One region of the Pantoea sp. sgz302252 genome, then DNA from elsewhere that is predicted to be linked to it. Evidence: predicted binding sites of a transcription regulator. Region 1 holds the regulator's gene; the other holds the start of a gene.
What was found. The regulator PurR, encoded in region 1, represses purine synthesis genes. The targets are predictions, from matches to a motif close to CANGCAAACGTTTGCNTG.

Region 1 (4,612 bases):
CATGAACGTCAACGCTTGTTCTTCTTTGTGCGCTTTCTTTACTGGTTTTTTCAGGCGCAGTGCAGGCAGCATCAACATCAACGTGATACCAAACAGCGTGGCGAAAATGGCCTGCCATTCAAAATGGTGCAGGATCCAGCTGCCCAGCAGTGGCGCCAGGGCAGGGGAAAGCCCAACCAGCGGCATAATGGTGGCGAAGATGCGGTTAGTACGCTGCGCAGGATAGTAGTCCGTCACCATCGCTTGCCAGGTCACCGCTGCGGCGCACACCCCCACCGCCTGGATGAAGCGCAGCACAAGCAGCCACGTGGCATCACGAACCCAAAGCATGCCAATACAGCCCACGGCGAAAATCGCGAGGCCAATCAGCAGAATGGGTTTGCGCCCGTAACGATCGGACAGCGGCCCCCACAATAATTGTGCGAAAGCGAACCCGGCGAGGAACAGGCTCAGGCTTGCGCTGACGGCTGCAGCCGGTGTTTGTAAATCATTCTGAATCGCGGCGAAGGCGGGCAGGTACATGTCGGTTGCCAGAAAACCCAGCACGCTTAAGCCTGCCAGCCAGCACAAAAAACCAATTCCTGGTTGCATAGTCATTCTCTTTCTCGTTGCAGGTGGTGATGGCAGCAGAGTGTAGGGAGTGCAACTTCGCTTGTGAAACGCTAATATTTGTCGGGTGGATTCAAAAATTTTGCAGGCAGATTATGTGGTCCGAATACTCTCTTGAAGTGGTGGATGCCGTAGCACGCAATGGTAGCTTCAGCGCGGCAGCGCAGGAACTGCATCGCGTGCCTTCTTCGGTCAGTTATACCGTGCGTCAGCTGGAAGAATGGCTGGCGGTGCCGCTGTTTGAACGCCGTCATCGCGACGTGGAATTAACGCCAGCCGGGGTCTGGTTTCTGAAAGAAGGGCGCTCTGTTATCAAAAAAATGCAGATCACTCGCCAGCAGTGCCAGCAAATTGCTAACGGCTGGCGCGGTAATCTGGCGATTGCTGTCGATAATATTGTCAGGCCAGAGCGAACCCGACAGCTGATTGTCGATTTTTATCGCCACTTTCAGGATGTGGAGCTTTGTGTCTTTCAGGAAGTGTTCAACGGCGTGTGGGATGCGCTCTCCGATGGCCGCGTGGAGCTGGCAATTGGCGCAACGCAGGCGATCCCTGTCGGCGGACGTTATGCGTTCCGCGACATGGGAATGCTCAACTGGAATTGTGTTGTGTCCAGCCGTCACCCTTTGGCGCAGATGAAGGGGCCGCTAAGCGACGATGTGTTGCGCAACTGGCCTTCGTTGGTGCGCGAAGACACCTCTCGTTCATTGCCAAAACGCATTACCTGGCTGCTGGATAACCAAAAGCGCATTGTGGTGCCAGACTGGGAATCTTCAGCAACGTGTCTTTCTGCAGGCTTATGCGTTGGGATGGTGCCAGGGCATTTTGCTCGCCCATGGATCGACAGTGGGGAGTGGGTGGCTCTAGAACTGGAGAACCCGTTTCCGGATGCGGCTTGCTGCCTGACCTGGCAACAGAATGATATGTCACCGGCGTTAACCTGGCTGCTGGACTATCTGGGGGACAGTGAAACGTTAAATAAGGAATGGTTGCAGGAGCCGGCATAACCGGCTCCTGAGTCCGATCACAAATCGCTAACGAGTAAAGCGTTGTTATCCAAAAAAACAAGGAAAATCAATTTATTGATTTTCGGCTGCTCACCACGAAGAAGGAGAAACCACGCTTTTTCCTTCTTTGTCAGCAACTTGAGGAGCCGGCATAACCGGCTCCTGACTCTTAACGGCGGTAATCGCGGAATGGACCGTCGGCGACAGAGCGGCGCTCGATCAAACGAGGATGCACCTCAATTGACTGCGACTCTTCGCGCTTGTTAACGATGCGGTCCAGCAGCATGTCAAACGCCGCTTCACCCAGTGAATCTTTAGGCTGGTGAATGGTGGTCAGCGCAGGGGTAAAGAAGCGCGCGTTGCGCACGTTATCGTAGCCAATCACGGAAATGTCCTGCGGAACGCGCAAGCCCATTTCATCGGCGGCGCACAGTGCGCCCATCGCCATGATATCGCCGCCGCAGAAGACGGCAGTAGGGCGTGGCTGTTGCGCAAGGATTTGCTGCATGGCGCGGTAGCCGGATTCAGGCTCGAAATCACCCTGCACAATCCAGTTTTCCGGGATCTTAACCTGCGCTTCTTCCATGGCTTTCATAAAGCCTGCCAGACGACCCGCGCCGGTATTGCGCTCCATAGGGCCTGGGATCACGCCAATATCACGGTGGCCGCGTTCAATCAGATAACGACCAGCCAGATAGCCGCCCTGGAAAGCGTTATCGTTAACGGAGTCAGTGAAGTCCGCTTTTGATTCGCCCCAGTCCATCACCACCATCGGAATATGGCGATATTCTTCAAGCATATCGAGCACGGATTGCGGGTATTCAGAGCACATCACCAGCAGGCCATCGACGCGTTTTTGCGCCATCATCGACAGATAGGCACGCTGTTTTTCCAGGTTGTTCCAGGCATTCCCCAGAATCAGGGTATAGCCCTTTTCGAAGCAGTTTTTCTCAACGGCTTCGATAATTTCCGCAAAATAGGCGGCTTCGCTGCTGGTTGCCAGCAGACCAATGGTTTTGGTGTGGTTCACTTTCAGGCTGCGAGCCACGGCGCTTGGGGAGTAATGCAGCTCTTTAATGGCCGCCCATACCGCGTTGCGGGTCTCTTCCGCAACGAAACGCGTCTTGTTAATTACATGTGATACAGTTGTAGTGGAAACGTTTGCGCGCTTCGCTACATCTTTAATTGTTGCCATTCGCTCTCACTCCAGACCCTTTCCTTACGCCTGATTATCGACACGAAAACGTTTGCCTTTACACACCCTGAGTGCAATTCATTTCAATTGCGGTACGCCGGGAAACAACACAGGACGACGGGAGGGGGTCAATGGCTGCTACGCTTTTAAATTAGCGTGGAATTTTGTCTGATTCTGAGGCAAAGGGAAAGAGAAAAATCGTTATGGGCCGAAAACCTGGAAGATTTTTACGCTTAACTGTGCAAAAATGAGCAAGCTCACTTTTGTTGTGGGGATTAAAAGGAGAAAAATTGATGAGTACCGACCTGAAGCTCTCGTTGATGACGACCGTTTTTGCCCTGGGTGTGATCATCATTGGCGCACTGACCGCAGTCCTGCACTGATTTACGCGGAGGAGGCCCGCGCCTCCTCCGTGACGCCCTTCCTTAGATTGTTATCAATTTCGCAAAAATCTTTTGCCATTTCGTTCACTTTTGTTTTTTTGTGATTGATGTCATGCTTTTGACTTCTGCTGTCGCGCCATCACTTCAGGATGGCTTACCGGAGTCACAACATGAAAATCAACTTTCCCCTGCTGGCACTGGCAATCGGGGCTTTTGGTATTGGCACCACGGAATTCTCTCCGATGGGGCTGCTGCCCGTTATCGCTAAAGGGGTCGATGTCTCCATTCCTGTCGCGGGGATGCTGATCAGCGCGTATGCCATCGGCGTGATGATTGGTGCGCCGCTGATGACGTTGCTGCTGTCACATCGTGCTCGCCGTAATGCACTTATCTTCCTGATGGCGATTTTTACCCTCGGCAATGTGCTCTCGGCCATCGCACCGGATTACACCATGCTGTTGCTTTCTCGCATCATTACCAGCCTTAATCATGGCGCTTTCTTTGGCCTTGGGTCGGTGGTGGCCGCAAGCGTAGTGCCGAAACATAAACAGGCCAGCGCCGTCGCGACCATGTTTATGGGCCTGACGATTGCCAATATCGGCGGCGTTCCTGCTGCCACCTGGCTGGGTGAAACCATCGGCTGGCGTATGTCATTCCTTGCAACGGCGGGGCTGGGTGTGGTGGCGATGGCGAGCCTGTGGTTCTCCTTACCGAAAGGCAGCAGCGGTGAGCGTCCGAACGTGAAGCAGGAACTCTCTGTGCTGGTACGCCCTCAGGTGCTGACCGCTTTACTTACCACGGTGCTTGGGGCAGGGGCGATGTTTACGCTCTACACCTATATTGCGCCGGTACTGCACACCATTACTTCTGCCTCTCCTTTGTTTGTGACGGCGATGCTGGTGTTGATTGGCGTAGGCTTCTCTATCGGTAACTACCTTGGCGGTAAATTTGCTGACCGCTCTGTCACCGCAACGCTGAAAGGTTTCTTGCTGCTGTTGATTGCGGTCATGGTCGCTATCCCGTGGCTGGCGCAAAGTGAAGTGGGCGCGGCTGTCAGCATGGTGGTTTGGGGCGCGGCGACCTTTGCTGTAGTGCCACCGTTGCAGATGCGTGTTATGCGCGTTGCGCACGAAGCGCCAGGGCTTTCTTCATCCGTTAACATCGGAGCATTCAATCTGGGGAATGCGTTGGGTGCAGCAGCAGGCGGCGCAGTCATTTCTGGCGGTTTGGGCTACAGCTTTGTCCCTGTGATGGGGGCGATTATCGCCGGGTTGGCATTAATGGTAGTGTTGTTTAGCGGCCGTCGTCAGCCAGAAGAAGTTTGTGCCAGTCAGTAAGTTAACGCCCGGCGACCGTCGTCGCCGGGCAAGGCATTACGCCGCCAGGTTTTTGGCAACGAATTCCCAGTTTACCAGCGC
Region 2 (4,612 bases), on a different contig from region 1:
TTTCGGCGCCCCCGCCGGGTAAACCATCAATAATCATAAGGATGCGCATCATTAATCCAATAAAGTTTGATAAAGCGTAATGAGCTGACTTGAGAGCCGCTCCGGTGTTGCATCCATGACTTTATGGCGAGCAGCCATGCCCATTCTGTTATCGTCTTCCTGTGCCGGTATTGCCATCACCGCCTCTCGCAGGCGTGAGATGTCGAGTGCATCGCAGACAAAACCGTTGGTTCCTTGCGCTATAAATTCAGCCCCACCGCAGGTGTGTGAGGTAATGACGGGCAACCCGCAGGCCATCGCTTCCAGAATGACATTGGGAAACGGGTCGTACAGAGTTGGCAATAATAAGCCGTCAGCCGCATGATAGAACGGTAATGTTTCTTTTTGCATACCACAAAAACGAACGCGATCGGCGCAACCTTCTGAGCGAGCCAACGCATGATACTGCTTTTCTGCCTTGTCCTGACCCACGACAAGCAGGTAACGATCGGTGCCTGCAATGGCTTTAATCGCAGCCGCCAGCCCCTTACGTTCAAATCCTGATCCCACAAAACAGAACACCACGGCATTCGCCGGAATGCCCAGTTGTTCACGCAGCACGAATTTTTGCATGCTTTCAGCTGGAACGAAGCGGCTGGAATCAATGGAATTATAAATCACGTGGACTTTTTTTGCGTCGACGGCGAAATCTTCGATGATTTCTTGCTTCACCATTTCCGCATTACAAATCACAGCCTTAAGTTCCGGTGCCTGATACATGGCCTTTTCAGCGTCCATCACGTAGCGATGGTAGCGATCGAGCATCAACATGTGACCACGCCAGCCGGGCAGAATGCGTTGGCGTTGCAGTAACCAGCGGCGATGAACACCATCGCCTGCACGGTAAATATCGCAGCCAGGAATTCGCTCATGGCTTTGCACGATATCAAACTGCTCTGCTTGCCAGAGCTTACGCGCTGCATGAGCGAAACCGCGTTCGCGGCTAATGCGCCCCCATTTCTGCGGATCGCAAATATGAATGTGCCAGTCGTCCTGCTTTTCGCCTTGCCACTGGCGAGTGATGACATTCAGCTCTAAATCCTGATTGCTAAGCGCGCTCAGGGCACGAGAAACAAAACGTTCGGCACCGCCGTCAGGACGGTATTTTTGGCGCACGATGGCCAGACGATGTTTCTTCATGACAGGCAATTCCTTGCAGCAGCAACGACGCGCTCAACCGGGATAGCGTCCAGATAGCGTTCTTTGGTCTTGGTGTCGACCGCATCGGGGTCAGGCAGTGGGCCATACTCCCCGGCCCAAATCACTTCACCGTTCACCTGCCATGGGCTCCAGAACGTGAGTTTTGATGGGCCAAAAAGCGCGACGCACGGGGTTTGCAAGGCCGCAGCCATATGCATAGGCACAGAATCCACGCCAATAAACAATGCGGCGTGGCCTATCAGGGCGCCTAACTGACGAAGCGTTAATTGTCCGGCCAACGACACCACGCGTTCCTGAGGGCTGGCGGCAAGGATAGTATCGACCATTGTCAGTTCTTTTTTGTCCGGGCCGGAGGTCAGCACAATCGTGTGCCCCTCTTGCTGCAGTGCCGCGATGGTTTGCGCCATTTTGCTCTCATCCCAGCACTTGAAAAACCAGCGAGAGGTAGGCTGCACAACGATAAACTTTTCTGGCACGCCCTTTTCAGCCAGCTTATCTGAGACGGCTTGCCAGTCTTCCGGGCTATAGCTCATAGCGACTGAACTGACTGGCGTAATACCCAGCGGGGCAAGAATCGAGAGATTTTGCTCAACGGTATGCATCTGTTTATGCCCGTTCACGGAGGCAAGTTCCGTATGGCAGTGACGCCAAAACCAGCCGCGGCGCTTATTAAAATCAAACCCAATGCGCACCGGTGCGCCGGTAAAACGGGTGATGATGGCACTTCGCCACTGATCGGCAAGGTTGAGAACCAGTTGATAACGCTGGTCACGCAACGTCGTCAGCAACTGCCACTCTTTTTGCAGATGTCCGCGTGTGCCCAGTTTTTTCCACTTACGATCGATACCGTAGATCTGATGAATGTCAGGGTGTGCGGCCAGCATATCCCGGGTTTCTTCATACAGCAGAACGTCGATTTGTGCATCGGGCCAGCGCTGGCGCAGGGAGTGGATCACCGGGGTAGTCAGAAGCATGTCGCCATGATGACGTAATTTGATCAAAAGAATGCGTAAACCGGGTGCGTTAAGTGAGTTATTCATCATCATCTTATTGGGGTCGTATTGCCTGCAATTCTAATAGACATGATGAGGACTTGCATCATTTCTCGGCAATGTCAGGTTTTTCCTGGCAACTGTTTACTCGGTGAGAGGAGAGTGCGTAACATAGCCCTAACCCTCATCGACTCTGGGAAAACCATGACGAAACCAGCATTTATCATCACCATCGATACTGAAGGCGATAACCTTTGGCAAAACCATCGGGAAATTAAAACGGAAAACGCCCGATACCTGCCGCGCTTCCAGGCTTTGTGTGAAAAACAGGGTTTCAAGCCGGTCTGGTTAACGAACTACGAGATGGCGGTTGACCCGGTTTACATCGACTTTGCTAAAGACGTGATTGCGCGTGGACAAGGGGAAGTCGGCATGCATTTACATGCCTGGAACAGCCCGCCTGAACATGACCTGACCGGTGATGACTGGCGCTGGCAACCTTATCTGATTGAATATCCGGATTCTGTTTTACGCGAAAAAGTGCTGTTCATGACTGAGCTTCTGGAGAGCACCTTCCAGACAAAAATGCTCAGCCATCGTGCCGGACGCTGGGCGTTCGACAGCCGTTATGCAAAATTGCTGATTGAACTGGGTTATCAGGTCGATTGCTCAGTCACGCCGCGTGTGAACTGGCGCAACGCCAAAGGGGCACCGCAGGGTACAGGCGGAACGGATTATCAGCACTTCCCGGAGAATGCCTATTTTATCGACGAGAATGCGATACATCGGCCAGGTAACAGCGCCTTGCTGGAAGTCCCAATGAGTATTCAGTACAGACATCCGGGTTGGCTGAATAGCGTGAAGCAAGGCTACGACCGCCTGCGCGGCAAATACCGCTCTCCCTCCGTTAACTGGTTACGTCCTGCTGGCGGGAATGCCGATGAGATGATCAACGTTGCGGAGAAATGCCTGGCTCAAGGCAACGACTATGTCGAATTTATGCTCCACTCATCCGAGTTTATGCCCGGCGGCAGCCCTACGTTTAAAGATGAAGCCGCGATTGAAGGGTTGTATCAGGATCTGGAAAAGCTCTTCGCCTGGCTTGCACAACGCACCCAGGGAATGACGTTGGCTGAGTTTTATCAGGTGAAAAAAATGCCCCGTTAGGGGCTTTTTCAATTCATGCCTGCCGCGGTGGAGGCGACAGGAGAGCGGTCAGTACGAAAAGCTGAGCGAAAAATATGCTTTGCTCTCTGCTGATAAAAATAACGTCTGTAAAACCGACAGTGATGATAATGAACGTCAGCCCCAAAAACTTTGCGCTTCGGGTTCTGAACGCATAGTTGAGTAAGATCAGATAGGCCAGAATCATAATGACAACGCCAGGGATCCCCTGAAGTGTTGCTGTATCAATGACTTCATTATGCAAGTGGACATCGATATAACGCAGCGCCGATTTATTAGACTTCGTTTCTTGTGTGTAATCCTTGGCGAATTTTTCTCGTTGTTCGAAGCTCATGCCCCATGGATGAGCCATAAACGCATGGTAACCGACTTCCCACATTGCGAATCGAGCGGTGAGTGAACCAGACTGGTTACCATCATGTTGGCTATACCGATCAATCTCAGACTCTGTTATTTTTATTTTTGGTTCAATGATCGGTTTATAAGCAGCAGCGAATGCAATAATGATGGCAATCACCACGATGGACAGTGTCCTGAGATAATTTTTCTTCCATGCAATCAGACTAGCAATCAACACTAACGGGAAAAATAGCAGAACGTTGCGGGTGCCCGTTTTAAAGAGAATATAAAATGCGACGATGAAACAAGCAGCCATTAACAATTTGGCCATTAAGCTTTTATGCTGATCAAGAAAAATGATTGTCAGTAATGCCACCGCTGAATACATATAAGCGCTATCTGTTGCATAGCCCAGGAAGAAATCCGTTCGCTGCCCGGGATGCATGGCGATTTGATAGCAGCCGATAATCGAGGCGAGGGCAAAAGCTGCAAAGAGGGCGAAGCGGACTGCTTGTTTATGTTTTTCAGTAAGATAGTCTTTGAGTGAAAATGCGCTCCAGGCAATGACGGCACCCAGAAGGAGTCGCTTTCCCGTATTATAGTAGGGGTTGTATTGGTTATAGTCGGGATTGCCGAGATATTCTGCGATGAACCAAATATATTTACTGAGGCCCACTAATGCCAGCATTGCAACGATGCTAATGAGAAGAGGTGTTGGCGTTTTTTTCCAGTTAACAATAAGAGAGAGAATTGAAACGTAAGAAGAGAGGTAGAAAAATGTTCTGGCTTGAGGCGCGCTAACAAAATTTAGAATGACGGATATACTGGAAAGAAGCAGTATTGTCAGCAAAATTAACTGATTATGTTTTCTCAAATTTTCTAACATTATCATTCTA

Region 2: the regulator PurR is predicted to act here: its motif matches at 2,326-2,343, upstream of rfaQ (putative lipopolysaccharide heptosyltransferase III).

The regions. Positions count from the first base shown of each region.
Region 1 covers NZ_JBLFJW010000004.1:71,394-76,005, reverse strand. Annotated here, with positions in the region: gene punC (purine nucleoside transporter PunC) at 1-591, opposite strand, end outside; gene punR (DNA-binding transcriptional activator PunR) at 705-1,616, shown strand; gene purR (HTH-type transcriptional repressor PurR) at 1,786-2,811, opposite strand; gene ACLW56_RS04485 (YnhF family membrane protein) at 3,105-3,194, shown strand; gene ACLW56_RS04480 (MFS transporter) at 3,365-4,531, shown strand; gene sodB (superoxide dismutase [Fe]) at 4,568-4,612, opposite strand, start outside.
Region 2 covers NZ_JBLFJW010000020.1:71,744-76,355, forward strand. Annotated here, with positions in the region: gene ACLW56_RS15845 (glycosyltransferase) at 1-49, opposite strand, end outside; gene ACLW56_RS15850 (glycosyltransferase family 4 protein) at 52-1,179, opposite strand; gene rfaQ (putative lipopolysaccharide heptosyltransferase III) at 1,176-2,246, opposite strand; gene ACLW56_RS15860 (polysaccharide deacetylase family protein) at 2,397-3,359, shown strand; gene ACLW56_RS15865 (O-antigen ligase family protein) at 3,373-4,602, opposite strand; gene ACLW56_RS15870 (glycosyltransferase family 9 protein) at 4,610-4,612, opposite strand, start outside.